Regions from separate parts of the Rahnella sp. RcJ3 genome, predicted to be linked through region 1. Evidence: predicted binding sites of a transcription regulator. Region 1 holds the regulator's gene; the other holds the start of a gene.
What was found. Region 1 encodes PhoB, which activates phosphate uptake and scavenging genes when phosphate is short. Its sites were predicted from a motif close to CTGTCATAAAACTGNCNNAT; they were not measured.
Positions count from the first base shown of each region.

Region 1 (9,129 bases):
TCTCGAAATCCAGCGCCGAGAAAGGCTCATCGAGGAACATCACTTCCGGACGCGTCGCCAGCGCCCGCATGATGCACACAGTTTGCTGTTGTCCGCCGGAAAGCTCATACGGATAGCGTTTCAGGTCGAAACGGATATCAAACATCTGCGTCAGTTCTTCGACCCGCGCATTCACATCCGCTTTGCTCATGCCGTGGCGTATCAGCGGATAGGCGATGTTGGCGCGGGCGCTCATCCATGGAAACAGCGCGTCGCGGTAGTTCTGAAACACATAGCCGATGGTGGTTTGCGCCAGCGTTTTGCCGTCGAACAGAATGTCGCCTTTATCTACCGGGATCAGACCGGCGATCATGTTCATTAAGGTCGATTTACCACAGCCGTTCGGCCCGAAGATCGACACGATTTTTCCACGCGGTAAGTCGAGATTCAGGTCGGTATACAGCGGCTGTCCGGCAAACGCCTTGCTCAGTCCGCGGATCGTCACATGGGTGTCCGGTCGCGTGGCATATTGCGGCAACTGCGGGCCTTTATAATCAGGGTTCAGCGAGAGAGGGTGCGTCATGCTTTGCTACTCCAGTGGACGGTTTTTTTCTCGATCAGCAAAAAAGCCAGATTGAGCAGATAACCCAGCGCGCCGGTGATCAGGATCGAGGCGTACATATCTTTGATGTTAAACACCTGCTGGGCATCGATGATCCGGTGGCCGAGTCCGGTTTCTGATCCGATAAACATTTCGGCGACGATCACGATCACCAGCGCGATCGACACGCCGGTGCGCAGGCCGACAAAGGTTTGTGCCAGGCTTTCCATCAGCATGATGTCTTTGAAAATATGCCAGCGGGAAATTCCCATTACTTTGGCGGCCATCAGGCGCGTTTTTTTGGCATTCATCACGCCGTATGCGCTGTTGAACAGGATGACCAGCACAGCGGCAAAGGCAGCAATGGCGATTTTGTTGGCGTCAGTAATCCCGAAAATCAGCATAAACAGCGGGATCAGCGCTGACGACGGTGTGGAGCGGAAGAAGTCGATCAAAAATTCCAGGCTGCGGTAAACCTTTTCATTGCTGCCCAAAATTACGCCCAGCGGCACGCCAATTACGGCGGCAAAGGCAAAAGACACCAGCGTGCGGTAAAGGGTTGCGCCGATGTCGGTGCGCATGGACGCGTCGGAAAATGACTGGAACATGTAGCCGATTGTCTCGACCGGCGAGGGCAGAAGCACGGGATTCAGCCATTTTGCGCTGACGGCCAGTTGCCAGAATAAAAACAGCAGTACCGGGCCGACCAGCGGCAGTAACCTTGAAGACCAGCGTGAAGTCATCCTGTTTCTCCTTATCCCTGATAGATCAGCGAAGCGACATCCACCGGCTTGCTGAAGATTTTTCTTTCCGTAAAGACGTCATAAAACTTCTGGAACCATTGCAGGTTGTCGCCTTTCAAATCGGGATACATCACGAAGCCCGGCAGCGGCACTTCTTTGACCAGCGCCGGTTCAATGCTGGTGTAACCGGCGACGTTTTCGCGCGCTTTATCAGGGTGAGCCGCAATGAATTCCACCGCTTTCTGATAAGCGGCAATAAACTTTTTGGTTTCTTCCGGCTTGCTGGCGATAAAACTGGCGTTCAGTGCCGCTGCGCCGCCGAACCACGGGGCGTCGGCGTTGCCAAGCACGTATTTAGAAATAACGCCGGTTTCGAGTGTGCGCGAAAGGTTTTTCATGCGTCCGACAGTGCCGGTCGGTTCGAGCGTATATACGCCGTCAATTTGCCCGGCGGCCAGAGCAGGCGCGTGTTGTCCGACCGGCAGTTCAATGACTGACGGATTAGTGAAGCCATTTTTCTCCAGAATAATTTTCGCCATCGTGACGTTCTGGATCCCCGGACCGCAGGCGATTTTCTTGCCTTTCAGGTCACTGATAGCTTTTGCCGGGCTGTTGAGCGGCACCAGAAATTCATCTAACACCAGCGTATGGTTTGACGGGTTAGAACAGATAATTTTGAACAGACCCGGTGAGGTGATCGCCCCGAGTCCCAGCGCGCCGGTTGCCGTGCCGTTGGCGCAGCCGTGGATCCTGCCGGTGATCATCCCTTCGACAATTTGCTGGGCACTGGCGAATTTAACGCCTTTCACATTCAGCCCGGCTTGTTTAAAAAAGCCCTGTTCCAGTGCCACATACAGCGGCAAACCACCGACAATCGGCCAGTAACCAATACGAATTTCATCGTCGTCGGCTGCAAAAACTGACGTCGGGATCATTCCGCCAAGGGTGGACACTCCGCCGGTAATGGCGAGCCATTTCATCAGCTGGCGACGTTTTTTATCAACTTCAGGTTTGATGTTTTTCATTGGCGGTTCCCTAAGCGGTTATGAGGACGTTGCAACTTGTACTGCAACTTGTATACATAACGTTAAGCACAGGGCGTGCCAGTTCGTTCCGGCAGCGGGAATAAACGTAAATTCAGCAGGTTGAGGAAAAAGCGCGCACTGAACTGGTGCGATTTTTGTGCACGCTTTCACAAAAAGGATCCACCGCAGGGCATGCAGCTAGCAATTTATCTAGCAACCTGCCCGGCAGTGGCGAGGGATCAGACTTTAAATTCACTGCTCAGGCGGCTGATGCCCAGACCATTCACTTTGGTGACTTTGATTTGTACCGGAATGCGGTCTTTCATTGCTTCGACATGGCTGATCACGCCGATGGTTTTACCCGAGGCATTCAGGCTGTCGAGCGCATCCAGCGCGGTATCCAGCGTGTCGGCATCGAGCGTACCGAAACCTTCGTCGAGGAACAGCGAGTCGATACGGGTTTTATCGCTGACCAGATCGGACAGCGCCAGGGCCAGTGCCAGGCTGACCAGGAAGCTTTCGCCGCCGGATAGCGTGCGGGTATCGCGCACGGCATCGGCCTGCCAGGTATCGACCACTTGCAGTTCCAGCGCATCGCTGGTTTTGCGCTGCAACAGATAACGTCCGTGCAATTTTTCCAGCTGGCGGTTGGCCAGATACACCAGATGATCGAGCGTCAGACCCTGCGCGAATTTACGGAATTTCGCGCCGTCGCTGGAGCCAATCATCTGGTTGAGATAACCCCAGTCATCACAGGTTCGCTGCGCCTGCGCAATCTGTGCAATCAGCGTCTGCTGACCATGGTGGCGTTGCTTGTCGCTTTCCAGCTGATTTTTCACTTCGCCCAGACGTTGTTGCAGGACTTTCAGTTGTTGTGCCAGCTCCGCCTGTTGCACCGTCAGGGCGTTAAGATCACTGTCGGTTTCACTGAGATGTGCAGGACGGGCAAGCTGATGTTTTTCGAGCTGCTGACGGGCATCCGCCAGTAATGCCTGCGCCTGTGCCAGTTGTTGTTGCAGATGTTCTTTGCGTTGCTGAAGCTGCTGGCGCAACGCGTCGTCGAGCAGCGCCAGTTTCACTGCGGCTTCATCCGAAAATCCACTGGCGCTCAATGCCTGCTGCCACGCCTGTTCCACCTGCGTCAGTTGTGCGGCGGTCTGTAACTGTTGCTGCTGAGTACTGGCCAACTGACCGGCCAACTGGTCGCGCTGTTCCTGCGCCTTATGCAGCGCGGTCTGGACATCACTCAGTGCTTGTTCTGTCGCCTGTTGTTGCTGATGTAAGTGCTCGCGAACCTGAGCAACCTGACGCTCTCCGAACAGTTCGAGGCGTCGGGCATTCAGCTCAGAAAGGGATTTTTCACCTTCCGCCAGTTGCTTTTGCAACCGCACGAGGTCTTGCTGAGATTTTGCCTGCATCTCTTCCAGCCGGGTAACGCGCTCTGTCAGCAAGGCACTTTGCTGCTGCACTTTCTGCTGTGCATTCAGTGCGTCGTTCAGGGCATCTTTGGCCTGTTGCAGGGCCCGCGCCAGCTGTTCGTGCTGGCTCAGCCGCGCCTGCGACTGCTGCTCTTCCTCATCGCGGGCGGTCAGCCATTGCGTGATGTCGGCGGTATCATGCAGCGTAAACGTCAGATTCAGCGGCGCACTGAGTTGTTGCCAGTTCAGGGTATGTGCATTCAGTTGTTGCTGATCCTGCTCAAGCTGAGTTTGCAGCCGTGTTTGTTGCTCTTTCAGGCCTTTAATTTTCGCCGCCAGTTCGATACCGCTGGCTTTTGCTGCATCGAATTCCAGTTGCATTTTCTCGACGCGCTGCGCGGTTTCAGAAGGTTTAACCTCCTGATAATGTTCAATCGCCGGATGTGATGTTGAGCCGCACAGCGGACAGGCTTTGCCGCTTTGCAAATTCGCGCGTTCGGCTTCAAGGCTGACGATCAGCATTTCCTGTTTATGCAGCGCCTTGACGTCGTTCAGATGTTCCAGTTGTTTCTGACATTGCAGACGGATCGCGCCCAGACGCAGTTCTTCTTCGGCCAGCACCGTCTGGTACTGCGCAAAATCTTTATGCTGTTGCTGCACGCGCTGGTTCAGTTGCGGGAAGATTTGCGAGAGTGAAAACAGCTGCTGCCGCACCGGCCGGAGCTGCATGAGTTCGGTTTGACGTTTCTGTAACACTACCTGCGGGTACTGTTTTTCCAGTTCAGCCTGACGTTGTTGTGCAACGTTAAGGGCTTCAGTCAGCGCGGCCTGACGGGTGTGATGCTGGCGGCTTTCCTCATCCAGTTTCTGACGTTCCGCCGTGATTTGCTGCAGCGTCGCGCTATGTTCACCAGCCTGTTTCTGCGACTCGCTGACCGCCTGCTGTGTTTCCACCAGCGATTTGCGCCATTGCGCGATTTCGCTATCCAGTGGCAGGATTTTTTCTTCGATCAGCGTCTGCATCTGACGCTGTTCTTCCGCCTGTTTCTGCCGTGCAGTGTGCGCCTGTTCCACCGCCAGACTCAGCGGCGTCATCTGTGCAATCTGCTGCTCCTGCTGCTGCGTCAGTTGTATCAGTAATTGCTGAAGGCGCTGCGCGTCATCCTGACAGCGCTGGCGATCATTGAGTAACGGACGCAGTTTTTCTGCCGGTTCGCTGCGCGCCAGTTGCTGTAACTGCGGCGCGGCGGCCAGATTTTCCTGCTCTGCGGCGGTCAGTTGTTGCTGAGACTGCTGCTGTTTTTGCTGCACCTGCTGCCACTGTTGCAGCCAGTTCAGATCCTGCTGGCGCTGCTGCGCCTGCTGACTGAGGCTGATTTCCTGCGCGTTCAGTTCAGCACGTTGTGATTCGAGCGTCTGGCGCTGTTCTTCGCTGAGCAGTTCGATTCCGGCCATACGCTGATGCAGACCGTCCAGCGCAATGCGCGCTTCTTTATGTTGCTCAAACACGCGTTGAGAAAGCAGACCGTAAATCTCGGTGCCGGTCAGTTCTTCCAGCAATTCGGCGCGGTCGTTGGCATCGGCATTCAGAAACGCGGCGAACTGCCCCTGTGAAAGCATCATGGATTTGGTGAAACGACCGAAATCCAGCCCGGTCAGTGTGGCGATGGCATCGAGTTTATCGCGCACTTTATCCGCCAGAATTTTGCCGTCGGCCAGTAACGCCAGCTCGACTTTCGGTGCCTGCAGATTGCCGTCAGGGGAATTTTTGGCGCGGCGCTGGCTCCAGAAAGCGCGGTAACCCACACCTTTGACTTCAAACTCCACCTCGGCCAGCGATTCTGCGGTGTGGCGGGTCATCAGTTCATTCTGGCTTGGTGTAATGTTCAGCCGTGGCGTCTGATGATAAAGCGCCAGACAAATGGCATCGAGCAGGGTGGTTTTCCCCGCACCGGTCGGACCGGTGATGGCGAATAATCCGTTGCTGGCAAACGGCTCGGCGGTGAAATCAATTTTCCATTCGCCTTCCAGCGAGTTCAGGTTTTTTAAACGCAGGCTGAGAATTTTCATTGTGCGCTGTCCTCCGCGTTCTGACCGTTGGTAACCTGTTCAACCACCTGCGCAAACAACGTGCGCATCCGAGCCTGACGCGGCTCGTCAGGGGCCGGTTCCAGCGCCAGTCGTCGTTCAAACACGTCGCTGACGCTCAGTTCGCTGAGGGTTTCTTTTTCCTGCTGCTCAATACTGTTGATGCGCTGTTCTTTGCTGCGGCGTAACAGCACGACTTCTACCGGCAGATCTTCCGTCAGCGCCTGAATGCGTCGCTGGATGTCGCTGAGATAATCCTGGGTGGAGACTTCAATATCGAGCCACACCGGTTTGGCCGGATCACCGCCTTCGAACTGTGCCAGTTGTTGTTCAATCTCCACCAGCGAGCCTTTGATTATCTGCATCGGCTGGAAAACCGGGATTTCCAGTGTGTCGATGGCGTTGAGCGTCGCACCATCAAAATCAAGTAAGTACACACTTTTAGCTTTGCTCAGTTCGTCAAAACTCAGGGCAATCGGCGAGCCGCTGTAACGGATATGTTCGGTTTTGGCGACGCATTGTGCACGGTGAATATGACCCAGTGCCACATAATCGACCGGCGGAAAGGCCTGCGCCGGAAACGCATCGAGCGTACCTATATAGATGTCGCGCACGGAATCAGAGGTACTGACGCCGACAGTCGTCAGATGGCCGGTCGCAATAATAGGCAGCGGCATGCCCAGTTCGTCACGTCTGGCCTGCGCAGCCTGCCAGAGCGCGTCATAATGCGCGGCGATGGCTTCCTGCAATGCCAGTTGCTTGTCGCTGCCGGACTGTCCCGCCTGGCTGGCGAGCAGATCACGCGGGCGTAAAAACGGGATAGCGCACAGTATCGCACCGGGTTTCCCGTCACGCTGACTGAGCACTAAAATCTGTTCAGAAAGGTTTTCACCGACGGTGGCAATCACCCGCGTATTCAGGCAGGAAAGGAGCTCGCGCGATTCATTGAGCGTGGCGACAGAATCGTGGTTACCAGCCAGCACCACCAGCTGGCAGCCGGTTTGCTGTAATTCCACCACGAAGCGGTTATACAATTCGCGGGCATAACTGGGTGGGGATCCCGTGTCGAAAATATCGCCCGCGACAATCACGGCGTCGACCTGATGTTGCTGCACCTGACCGGTCAGCCAGCGCAAAAATGCCTGATGTTCGGCTGCACGGCTTTTAGTGAAAAAGTACTGGCCGAGGTGCCAGTCTGACGTGTGGATCAGGCGCATGAGACTCCCGTATGAACCCTGGATGACGACAATGAGGTAAAGTATAAACGTCGGCAGGGGAAGCTGTCCCCGATAAATCAGACCAATTTCAGCAAGATGGCCGAAAATTATCTGTCATAGTTGACTGTAATGAACCATTCTTTTCATTCATAAATCTGTCACAAAACTGACGCATAATGGCGCCCGCAATCAAATAAAAGATCGCTAACCTATTGGCAGGACCTACGATGGCTAGACGTATATTGGTGGTTGAAGACGAAGCTCCAATCCGTGAAATGGTGTGTTTTGTACTGGAACAAAATGGCTATCAGGCCGTAGAAGCTGAGGATTTTGATTCAGCGATTGGGCAGCTTGTTGAACCTTACCCTGAACTGATCCTGCTTGACTGGATGTTACCTGGCGGTTCCGGTATTCAGTTTATTAAGCATCTTAAACGTGAGGCACTGACCCGCGAAATTCCGGTGATGATGCTGACCGCACGCGGTGAAGAAGAAGATCGGGTGCGCGGCCTTGAAGTGGGTGCCGATGATTACATCACTAAACCGTTTTCTCCGAAAGAACTGGTTGCCCGCATTAAAGCCGTGATGCGTCGCATCTCGCCAATGGCGGTGGAAGAAGTGATCGACATGCAGGGGTTAAGCCTGGATCCGTCGTCTCACCGGGTAATGGCCAACGAGCAGGCGCTCGATATGGGGCCGACCGAATTTAAGTTATTACACTTCTTTATGACCCATTCCGAACGTGTATACAGCCGCGAACAGTTGCTCAATAACGTCTGGGGCACTAACGTTTATGTGGAAGATCGCACGGTTGACGTGCATATTCGTCGTTTACGTAAGGCGCTGGAAACCAGTGGACATGACAGAATGATCCAGACTGTTCGTGGTACCGGATACCGTTTTTCAACGCGTTATTGAGCCCTCACAGCGGAGAATCTGTGTGCTAGAACGTTTGTCATGGAAACGACTGGCGGGTGAATTGTTTCTCTTTTGCCTGCCAGCGTTAATTCTCGGTATCTTCGTCGGCCATTTCGGCTGGCTCCTCCTGGTGTCGCTGATGGCGGCACTGGGCTGGAATTATTACAACCAGCTTAAACTCTCTCACTGGCTGTGGCTCGACCGCAGCATTACGCCACCGAATGGGCGCTGGAGCTGGGAGCCGCTGTTTTACGGGCTGAACCAGATGCAGATACGCAACCGGCGTCGCCGTCGGGAATTAGGTCAGCTCATCAAACGTTTTCGCAGCGGTGCCGAATCGCTGCCGGATGCCGTGGTGCTGACCACTGAAGATGGCAATATTTTCTGGTGTAACGGACTGGCGCAGGATTTGCTCGGTTTCCGCTGGCCGGAAGATAACGGGCAACATATCTTCAACCTGCTGCGTTATCCGGAATTCCGGCTGTGGATCCAGACCCGCGATTTCAGCCGGGCGCTGAATTTACAACTCAATAATGAGCATTATGTCGAGTTTCGCGTCATGCCTTATTCCGAAGGACAACTGCTGATGGTGGCACGCGACGTGACCCAGATGCGTCAGCTTGAAGGCGCACGGCGTAACTTCTTCGCTAACGTCAGTCATGAACTGAGAACCCCATTGACGGTATTGCAGGGGTATCTGGAAATGATGGAAGACGCCAAGCTGGAAGAGCCTTTCCGCACTAAAGCGCTGGATACCATGCAGGAACAGACGCGGCGCATGGACGGGCTGGTGAAGCAGCTGCTGACGCTGTCGAAAATCGAAGCCTCAGCGAATATTGATTTGCACGAGAAAGTCGATATTCCGGTGATGCTCGGCATGCTCGAACGTGAAGTGCAAACGTTAAGCAACGGCAGGCATGAAGTGGTGTTTCGCGTAAACGACAAGCTGAAGGTCTTTGGTAATGAAGATCAACTGCGCAGCGCGGTGTCGAACCTGGTGTATAACGCGGTTAACCACACGCCAGCGGGGACACGGATTGAAGTCAGCTGGCAACAAACGCCGCATGGCGCACAGTTCCAGATCAGCGACAACGGACCGGGCATTGCGCCGCAGCACCTGCCGCGCCTGACCGAACGTTTC
Region 1 covers NZ_QSNX01000001.1:54,191-63,319, forward strand. Annotated here, with positions in the region: gene DXU84_RS00265 (ABC transporter ATP-binding protein) at 1-562, opposite strand, end outside; gene DXU84_RS00270 (ABC transporter permease) at 559-1,323, opposite strand; gene DXU84_RS00275 (ABC transporter substrate-binding protein) at 1,335-2,348, opposite strand; gene sbcC (exonuclease subunit SbcC) at 2,588-5,836, opposite strand; gene sbcD (exonuclease subunit SbcD) at 5,833-7,071, opposite strand; gene phoB (phosphate response regulator transcription factor PhoB) at 7,299-7,988, shown strand; gene phoR (phosphate regulon sensor histidine kinase PhoR) at 8,011-9,129, shown strand, end outside.

Region 2 (9,129 bases), on a different contig from region 1:
AGATGTGCTGATGCTGTACGGCGATGTTCCGCTGATTTCCGTCGACACCCTGAACGAATTACTCAAAGCCAAGCCCGATGGCGGCATTGGTTTACTGACCGTCGTGCTGGATGACCCGACCGGTTATGGCCGTATCGTTCGTGAGAATGGCATTGTTACCGGCATTATTGAGCAGAAAGATGCCAGCGAAGAACAGCTGAAAATTCAGGAAATTAACACCGGTATCCTGGTCGCTAACGGCGCGTCATTCAAACGCTGGCTCGGGCAGCTGAATAACAACAATGCGCAGGGTGAATACTACATCACCGATATTATTGCGATGGCGCATGCGGAAGGACATCTGATCGCCACCGTTCATCCGGCGCGAAACAGCGAAGTGGATGGTGTGAATAACCGCCTGCAACTTTCCCGTCTTGAGCGCGTATATCAGAGTGAACAGGCAGAGCGTCTGTTGCTCGAAGGCGTGATGCTGATGGACCCAGCGCGGTTTGATCTGCGCGGTGAACTGTCTCACGGCATCGATGTACTGATCGACACCAATGTCATTATCGAAGGTCACGTGAAACTGGGTGATCGCGTCAAAATCGGTGCGGGCTGCGTGCTGAAAAATTGCGTGATTGGCGATGACTGTGAAGTCAGCCCTTACAGCGTGTTCGAAGATGCGGTGCTGGAAAGCGGTTGTACGGTCGGGCCTTTCGCCCGTCTGCGCCCCGGCGCTGAACTGGCTGAAGGCGCGCATGTCGGCAATTTCGTCGAAATCAAAAAAGCGCGTCTCGGCAAAGGCTCTAAAGCTGGTCATCTCTCCTACCTTGGTGATGCTGATATTGGGGATAACGTTAACATTGGCGCGGGTACCATCACCTGCAACTACGACGGCGTAAACAAGCATAAGACCATCATCGGTAACGATGTCTTTGTGGGGTCAGATTCTCAGCTGGTAGCGCCAGTCACTGTGGGTAATAACGTGACGATCGCCGCCGGTACAACGGTCACGCGCGACGTGCCGGACAATGGTTTACTGTTAAGCCGGGTGCCGCAGGTGCATAAACCTGACTGGCAGAAACCGGTGAAGAAAAAATAAGCTGTTCATAATAATCCCCAACTCTCTACAAGGCTCGGGGAACCGCAAGTACACCGGAAAACGGGGCTTGCGGATAAATCAGGTCAGGCATCAAAAAAGGTCCCGAAAAGACCTTCAATAGGAATAAAACTGATGTGTGGAATTGTAGGCGCAGTAGCGCAACGCGATATTGCTGAAATTCTGTTGGAAGGTTTACGCCGTCTCGAATACCGCGGTTATGACTCAGCCGGTCTGGCTGTCATTGATGCTGACGGGAAAATGGGGCGCTTGCGTCGTCTGGGTAAAGTCCAGATGCTGGCTGATGCACTCGATGAACATCCTTTGCATGGTGGCACCGGTATTGCTCACACACGATGGGCAACCCATGGCGAACCTTCTGAAGCGAATGCTCACCCGCATGTGTCTGATTACATTGCTGTGGTGCATAACGGCATTATCGAAAACCACGAACCTCTGCGTGAATTGTTGATTGAACGCGGCTACCGTTTTGATTCTGAAACAGATACCGAAGTGATCGCGCATCTGGTGCATTGGGAACAACTCCAGGGCGGTACGCTGCTCGAAGTGGTCCAGCGCGTTATCCCGCAACTGCGTGGAGCCTACGGCACGGTGGTGATGGATCGCCGCGATCCGTCTGTTCTGGTCGCGGCCCGTTCCGGCAGCCCGCTGGTGATTGGTCGTGGTGTGGGTGAAAACTTCATTGCCTCCGATCAGCTGGCGCTGTTACCTGTGACCCGCCGCTTCCTGTTCCTGGAAGAAGGCGATGTTGCTGAAGTTAAGCGCCGTTCCGTCAGCGTATATGACAGAAATGGTCATGCCGTTGAGCGTGAAGAAATCGAATCCAAAGTGCAGTACGACGCCGGTGATAAAGGCGTTTACCGCCACTACATGCAAAAAGAAATCTACGAACAGCCGCTGGCCATTAAAAACACCCTGGAAGGCCGTTTCAGCCACGGCGAAGTGAATCTGAGCGAGCTGGGCGAAAAAGCGGACGAAATTCTGTCCCGTGTTCAGCACGTGCAGATTATCGCCTGCGGTACGTCATATAACTCCGGGATGGTGGCGCGTTACTGGTTTGAGTCACTGGCTGGCATGCCTTGTGATGTCGAGATCGCTTCGGAATTCCGCTATCGCAAATCTGCTGTTCGTCCGGGCAGCCTGATCATCACGCTGTCTCAGTCGGGTGAAACGGCTGATACGCTGGCAGCGCTGCGTCTGTCGAAAGAGCTGGGTTATCTTGGTTCGCTGGCAGTATGCAACGTGGCTGGTTCTTCTCTGGTGCGTGAATCCGATCTGGCGCTGATGACCAAAGCGGGCACCGAAATCGGTGTGGCCTCAACCAAAGCTTTCACCACGCAGCTGACCGTTCTGCTGATGCTGGTGGCGCGTATGGGCCGCCTGAAAGGGATGAGTCCGCAAGTTGAGCACGACATTGTTCACGCGCTTCAGGCGTTGCCTGCGCGCATCGAACAAATGCTGTCGCTGGATAAGACTATCGAAACACTGGCTGAAGGTTTCTCTGATAAACATCACGCCCTGTTCCTTGGCCGTGGCGATCAATATCCGATCGCGATGGAAGGTGCGCTGAAGCTGAAAGAGATTTCGTATATCCACGCTGAAGCCTATGCGGCAGGCGAGCTGAAACATGGCCCGCTGGCGCTGATTGATGCGGATATGCCGGTGATCGTGGTTGCGCCCAATAACGAATTGCTGGAAAAACTGAAGTCGAATATCGAAGAAGTGCGTGCACGTGGCGGTTTACTGTATGTCTTCGCCGATCAGGACGCGGGTTTTGTCGACAGTGACGGTATGAAGATTATTCAGCTGCCTCACGTTGAAGAAATCGTCGCTCCGATTTTCTACACCGTACCGCTCCAGTTGCTGTCCTACTACGTTGCGCTGATTAAAGGCACCGATGTTGACCAGCCACGTAATCTGGCGAAGTCTGTGACTGTCGAATAAGACTGTCCGGTTTCAGCCATGTTATCTCTAAGCGCCTCCCGGGGCGCTTTTCTCTTTCCAGAATGTTGTTCTCCGGTGACCTGCTCTCCCTTTGTCAGCAGCCGGTCACGATTCTCTTCTCTCAGGCTTCGTAACCCGCCCCGGATAAGGTATAGTTCGCGTTTTTCTGAAGGTACCCCTCTGAATGCTGACTAACTCCTCCATTCGTCTCAACAAATACATTAGCGAGAGCGGCATCTGCTCGCGCCGCGATGCTGATCGTTACATCGAACAGGGAAATGTTTTTATCAACGGCAGGCGTGCTGCGGTGGGTGCTCAGGTGTTTGCCGGCGATGTGGTGAAAGTGAATGGTCAGATTATTGAGCCGCGTGATGAAGAAGATCTGGTGCTTATTGCGCTGAACAAGCCCGTAGGCATTATCACCACGATGGAAGAGGGGGAGCGGGACAACATCCGCGATTTCGTTAACCACAGCAAACGCGTCTTCCCGATTGGCCGTCTGGACAAAGATTCGCAGGGCCTGATTTTACTGACCAATCACGGTGATCTGGTCAATAAAATCCTGCGTGCCGGTAACGACCACGAAAAAGAATATATCGTGACTGTCAATAAACCGATCACGGACGAGTTTATTGCCGGTATGGGCGCGGGTGTGCCGATGCTCGGCACCGTGACCAAGAAATGCAAAGTGAAGAAAGAAGCACCGATGGTGTTTCGCATTACGCTGGTGCAGGGACTTAACCGACAGATCCGCCGCATGACTAAGCATTTTGGTTTCGACGTCACTAAGCTTGAACGTGTGCGTATTATGAATATCAATCTGAAAGGATTACCGCTGGGCGAATGGCGTGATCTGACCGATGATGAACTGATCGAATTGTTTAAGCTGATTGAAAACTCTTCGTCTGAAGACAAACCGGCGAAAAAAGGGCCATCAAAACCTGCTCAGGCTAAAAAACCGGCTGTCACTAAAACGAAAAACAGCGAAAAACCTGAAGCAAATTCCGCATCCCGCAAGCGTTTTGCCCAGCCTGGCCGTAAGAAGAAGGGGCGTTAATTTACCTGCTTTTCATTATCCGCCGGTGTAATAACCGGCTTTTTCTGCTTAAAACTCCCGCATTTTGCCCGTATGGTTCGAATTGTGACCAGTGTCATAAAACTGTCATATAACGTACATTTTACTGTCACTAAACTGTCCTATTTTCCTCCTGTGCCAAACACTTTAATTAACGTCGACATCAGTCGGGAAGTTTAAAACCACCAGGAGTGGAACATGAAATTGATGCGTAACACCGTCGCCGGTCTTGTAGCAGCGACTTTCTCCCTCACAGCAATGTCTGCTTTCGCTGCCGCTAACCTGACTGGCGCTGGCGGTACCTTCCCAGCCCCTGTCTATGCTAAGTGGGCTGATGCATACCAGAAAGCAACCGGTACTCAGGTTAACTATCAGGGCATCGGTTCTTCCGGCGGCGTGAAACAAATCATCGCTAAAACCGTTGATTTCGGGGCATCTGATGCACCGATGAAAGAAGAAGATCTGAATAAAAACGGTCTGTTCCAGTTTCCTACTGTAATCGGCGGCGTGGTACTGGCTGTTAACATCCCGGGCATCAAATCCGGTCAGTTGACTCTGGATGGCGCAACGCTGGGTGATATTTACCTCGGTAAAATCAAAAAGTGGAACGATACGGCGATCACCAAGCTGAACCCGGGCGTGAAACTGCCAGACACTAACATCGCGGTGGTTCGCCGTGCTGACGGTTCCGGTACTTCCTTCGTATTCACCAGCTACCTGGCGAAAGTGAACAGCGAGTGGAAAGACAAAATCGGTGCAGGTTCTACTGTTAACTGGCCAACGGGTCTCGGCGGCAAGGGCAACGACGGCGTCGCAGCCTTCGTTCAGCGTCTGCCTGGTTCAATCGGTTACGTAGAATATGCTTATGCCAAGCAAAACAACCTGGCTTACACCAAGCTGGTAGATGCAGACGGCAAAGCCATCAGCCCGACAGAAGAATCCTTCAGTGCAGCCGCTAAAGGCGCAGACTGGAGCAAAACCTTCGCTCAGGACCTGACCAATCAGAAAGGTGATAATGCGTGGCCAATCAGCTCCACCACCTTCATCCTGATTTACAAAGACCAGCAAGATGCAGCGAAGGGCACCGAAGTGCTGAAGTTCTTCGACTGGGCTTACAAAAACGGTAACAAACTGACGACTGATTTGGATTACGCCGCACTGCCAGCTTCTGTTGTAGAACAGATCCGCGCAGCCTGGAAAACCAACATCAAAGACAGCAGCGGTAAAGCACTTTACTAGGATCTGACCTCGGGTCTGATATAGAGTACAAGTCTTCTGCTTCATTCCCTCTCCGGCCGGGGAGGGAATTAAATCTGAATTAAAAGAGAGTGGTATGGCTGAATACAAGCCGGCTATCAAGGCACCCAGCAAAAACGGTGACATCATCTTCGGCGCGCTGGTTAAACTGGCAGCGCTGATTGTGCTATTTATGTTGGGCGGCATTATCGTCTCGCTGTTTATTGCTTCCCTGCCGAGCATTGAAAAGTTCGGATTGTCCTTCCTGTGGACGAAAACCTGGGATGCACCGAACCAGCAATTTGGCGCACTGGTGCCGATTTACGGCACGGTCGTGACCTCCATTATTGCCCTGCTGATTGCTGTTCCCGTCAGCTTTGGTATCGCATTATTCCTTACCGAGCTGGCGCCGAACTGGATGAAACGCCCGCTGGGGATTGCTATTGAACTGCTGGCGGCGATCCCCAGTATTGTTTATGGCATGTGGGGGTTGTTCGTTTTCGCCCCGCTGTTTGCGCAGTATTTTCAGACGCCGTTGGGCGATGTGCTTTCTGGTATCCCGATTGTTGGTGCCCTGTTCGCCGGTCCGGGTTTTGGTATCGGTATTCTGGCAGCAGGCGTCATCCTCGCCATTATGATCATCCCGTACATAGCTTCCGTCATGCGTGACGTGTTCGAGCAAACGCCGGTGATGATGAAAGAATCTGCTTACGGCATTGGTTGCACTACGTGGGAAGTGATCTGGCGCATCGTGCTGCCGTTCACCAAAAATGGTGTGATCGGCGGCGTGATGTTAGGTCTGGGGCGCGCACTTGGCGAAACCATGGCGGTGACCTTCATTATCGGTAACACCTACCAGCTCGATAGCGCATCGCTGTACGCGCCGGGCAACAGCATTACCTCTGCACTGGCGAACGAATTCGCCGAAGCGGAAGCCGGGCTGCATACGTCTGCACTGATGGAACTGGGTCTGATCCTGTTTGTCATCACCTTTATTGTTTTGGCGCTGTCGAAAATGATGATCCTGCGTCTGGCTAAGAAAGAGGGCCGTTAAGATGACGACACTCGAAATGCAAAGTAATACTGCATTACTGGAATCGCGTCGCAAACGTCAGGCGTGGCGCCGTCAGAAGAACCGTCTGGCGCTGATGGTCTCTATGCTGACCATGGCGTTTGGTCTGTTCTGGCTGGTGTGGATCTTGTTCACCACGATCGTTAAAGGTGTTGACGGGATGTCGCTGGCGCTGTTCACAGAAAATACCCCGCCTCCGAATACGGCAGGCGGCGGTCTGGCTAACGCCATTGCAGGCAGCGGATTATTGATTCTGTGGGCAACGGTCATCGGTACGCCACTGGGCGTGATGGCGGGGATTTATCTGGCCGAATATGGACGTAAATCCTGGCTGGCTGAATTCATTCGTTTCATTAACGACATTCTGCTTTCCGCACCATCCATCGTTGTGGGCTTGTTTGTGTACACCATTATGGTGGCAAAAATGGGACACTTCTCCGGCTGGGCGGGCGTGCTTGCACTGGCATTGTTACAGATCCCGATTGTTATCCGTACCACGGAAAACATGCTGAAACTGGTGCCGGACAGCCTGCGTGAAGCGGCTTACGCACTGGGTACGCCGAAGTGGAAAATGATTTCGGCCATCACACTGAAAGCCTCAGTTTCCGGCATTATCACCGGGATCCTGCTGGCGATTGCCCGTATTGCCGGTGAAACCGCGCCGCTGTTGTTTACGTCGCTCTCCAACCAGTTCTGGAGCACCGACATGATGCAGCCGATTGCTAACCTGCCGGTCACCATCTTTAAGTTTGCGATGAGCCCGTTTGGCGAGTGGCAACAACTGGCGTGGGCGGGTGTACTGCTGATTACCGTGTGTGTGCTGCTGCTGAACATTCTGGCGCGTGTGATTTTCGCCCCGAAAAAGCAATAAGCGAATTTATTATCGATGGCAGGTGATAGCGGCTGCCATCACTGTTTACCCGGCGTCGCCATGCGGCGCGCGAATAAGAGAGATGTCTGAGAATGACTGACGCATCCAACAGCAAAATTCAGGTTCGCGATCTGAACTTTTATTACGGCAAATTCCACGCGCTGAAAAATATTTCCCTGGATATTGCTAAGAACGAAGTCACGGCATTCATCGGCCCGTCAGGCTGTGGTAAATCCACGCTGCTGCGTACGTTTAACAAAATGTACCAGCTGTATCCGGAACAGCACGCTGAGGGTGAAATCCTGCTTGATGGCGAAAACATTCTGGTTGATAAGCAGGACATCGCGCTGCTGCGCGCCAAAGTCGGCATGGTCTTCCAGAAACCGACGCCATTCCCGATGTCGATTTACGACAACATCGCGTTTGGTGTCCGTCTGTTTGAAAAGCTGTCCCGCACGGATATGGACGAGCGTGTGCAATGGGCGCTGACCAAAGCTGCATTGTGGAATGAATCTAAAGACAAGTTGCACCAGAGTGGTTACAGCCTGTCCGGCGGCCAGCAACAGCGTTTGTGTATTGCACGTGGTATTGCGATCCGTCCTGACGTTCTGCTGCTCGATGAACCTTGCTCGGCGCTCGATCCGATTTCTACCGGCCGTATCGAAGAGCTGATCACCGAGTTAAAATCTGATTACACCGTGGTGATCGTGACCCACAACATGCAGCAGGCTGCGCGTTGTTCAGATCGCACTGCGTTTATGTATCTGGGCGAACTGATCGAATACAGCGACACTGACTCGCTGTTCACTTCACCAGCGCGCAAACAGACTGAAGATTACATTACTGGCCGCTACGGTTGAGGTACAAAGAATGGACAACCTGAACTTAAACAAACACATTTCTGGCCAGTTCAATGCTGAGCTTGAACATATCCGTACGCAGGTTCTGGCGATGGGCGGCCTGGTTGAGCAACAACTGACTGACGCCATCACGGCGATGCACAATCAGGATGCCGAACTGGCGCAACGCGTCATCAAAGGTGATGACAAAGTTAACCTGATGGAAGTGGCGATCGACGAAGCTTGTGTGCGCATCATTGCCAAGCGCCAGCCAACCGCCAGCGATTTACGTTTGGTGATGGCGATTATCAAAACCATTTCTGAACTCGAGCGTATCGGTGACGTGGCAGATAAAATCTGCCGCACGGCGCTGGAAAAATTCTCACATTTGCATCAGCCGTTGCTGGTCAGCCTGGAATCGCTGGGCCGCCATACCGTAGAGATGCTGCATGATGTGCTGGATGCGTTTGCGCGTATGGATCTTGACGAAGCGGTGCGTATTTACCGTGAAGATAAAAAAGTGGATCAGGAATATGAAGGCATTGTGCGCCAGCTGATGACCTACATGATGGAAGATCCACGCACGATTCCAAGCGTGCTGACCGCACTGTTCTGCGCCCGTTCTATCGAACGTATCGGTGACCGTTGCCAGAACATTTGCGAATTCATTTTCTACTTTGTGAAAGGTCAGGATTTCCGTCATGTGGGCGGCGATGCGCTGGATAAATTGCTGACAGACGGTAAAGATGTGCCGAAAGAATAAGGGTTTACTGACATCGCTCCACAAAAAAGGCCTCTGACGAGGCCTTTTTGCTTTCCGATCTATACCCGCGTCCGGTCAGCGCAATTATTTCATCACATAGCGCAGCGCGACCTGTACGGCCAACTGCCGGTAATGGGCGGTCTGTAAATCCACCTCATCCGGATTTTCAAACAAAGCGCCGAACGTATATTGGTTGGCGACCTGGTGCACACACAGGCTGCTGATGAGGC
Region 2 covers NZ_QSNX01000011.1:171,448-180,576, reverse strand. Annotated here, with positions in the region: gene glmU (bifunctional UDP-N-acetylglucosamine diphosphorylase/glucosamine-1-phosphate N-acetyltransferase GlmU) at 1-1,081, shown strand, start outside; gene glmS (glutamine--fructose-6-phosphate transaminase (isomerizing)) at 1,214-3,043, shown strand; gene rluF (23S rRNA pseudouridine(2604) synthase RluF) at 3,228-4,100, shown strand; gene pstS (phosphate ABC transporter substrate-binding protein PstS) at 4,317-5,357, shown strand; gene pstC (phosphate ABC transporter permease PstC) at 5,452-6,408, shown strand; gene pstA (phosphate ABC transporter permease PstA) at 6,410-7,297, shown strand; gene pstB (phosphate ABC transporter ATP-binding protein PstB) at 7,390-8,157, shown strand; gene phoU (phosphate signaling complex protein PhoU) at 8,168-8,899, shown strand; gene DXU84_RS16030 (TetR family transcriptional regulator) at 8,984-9,129, opposite strand, start outside.
Region 2: a site for PhoB is predicted at 4,192-4,211, ahead of pstS (phosphate ABC transporter substrate-binding protein PstS). Genes of this name have one in related genera too.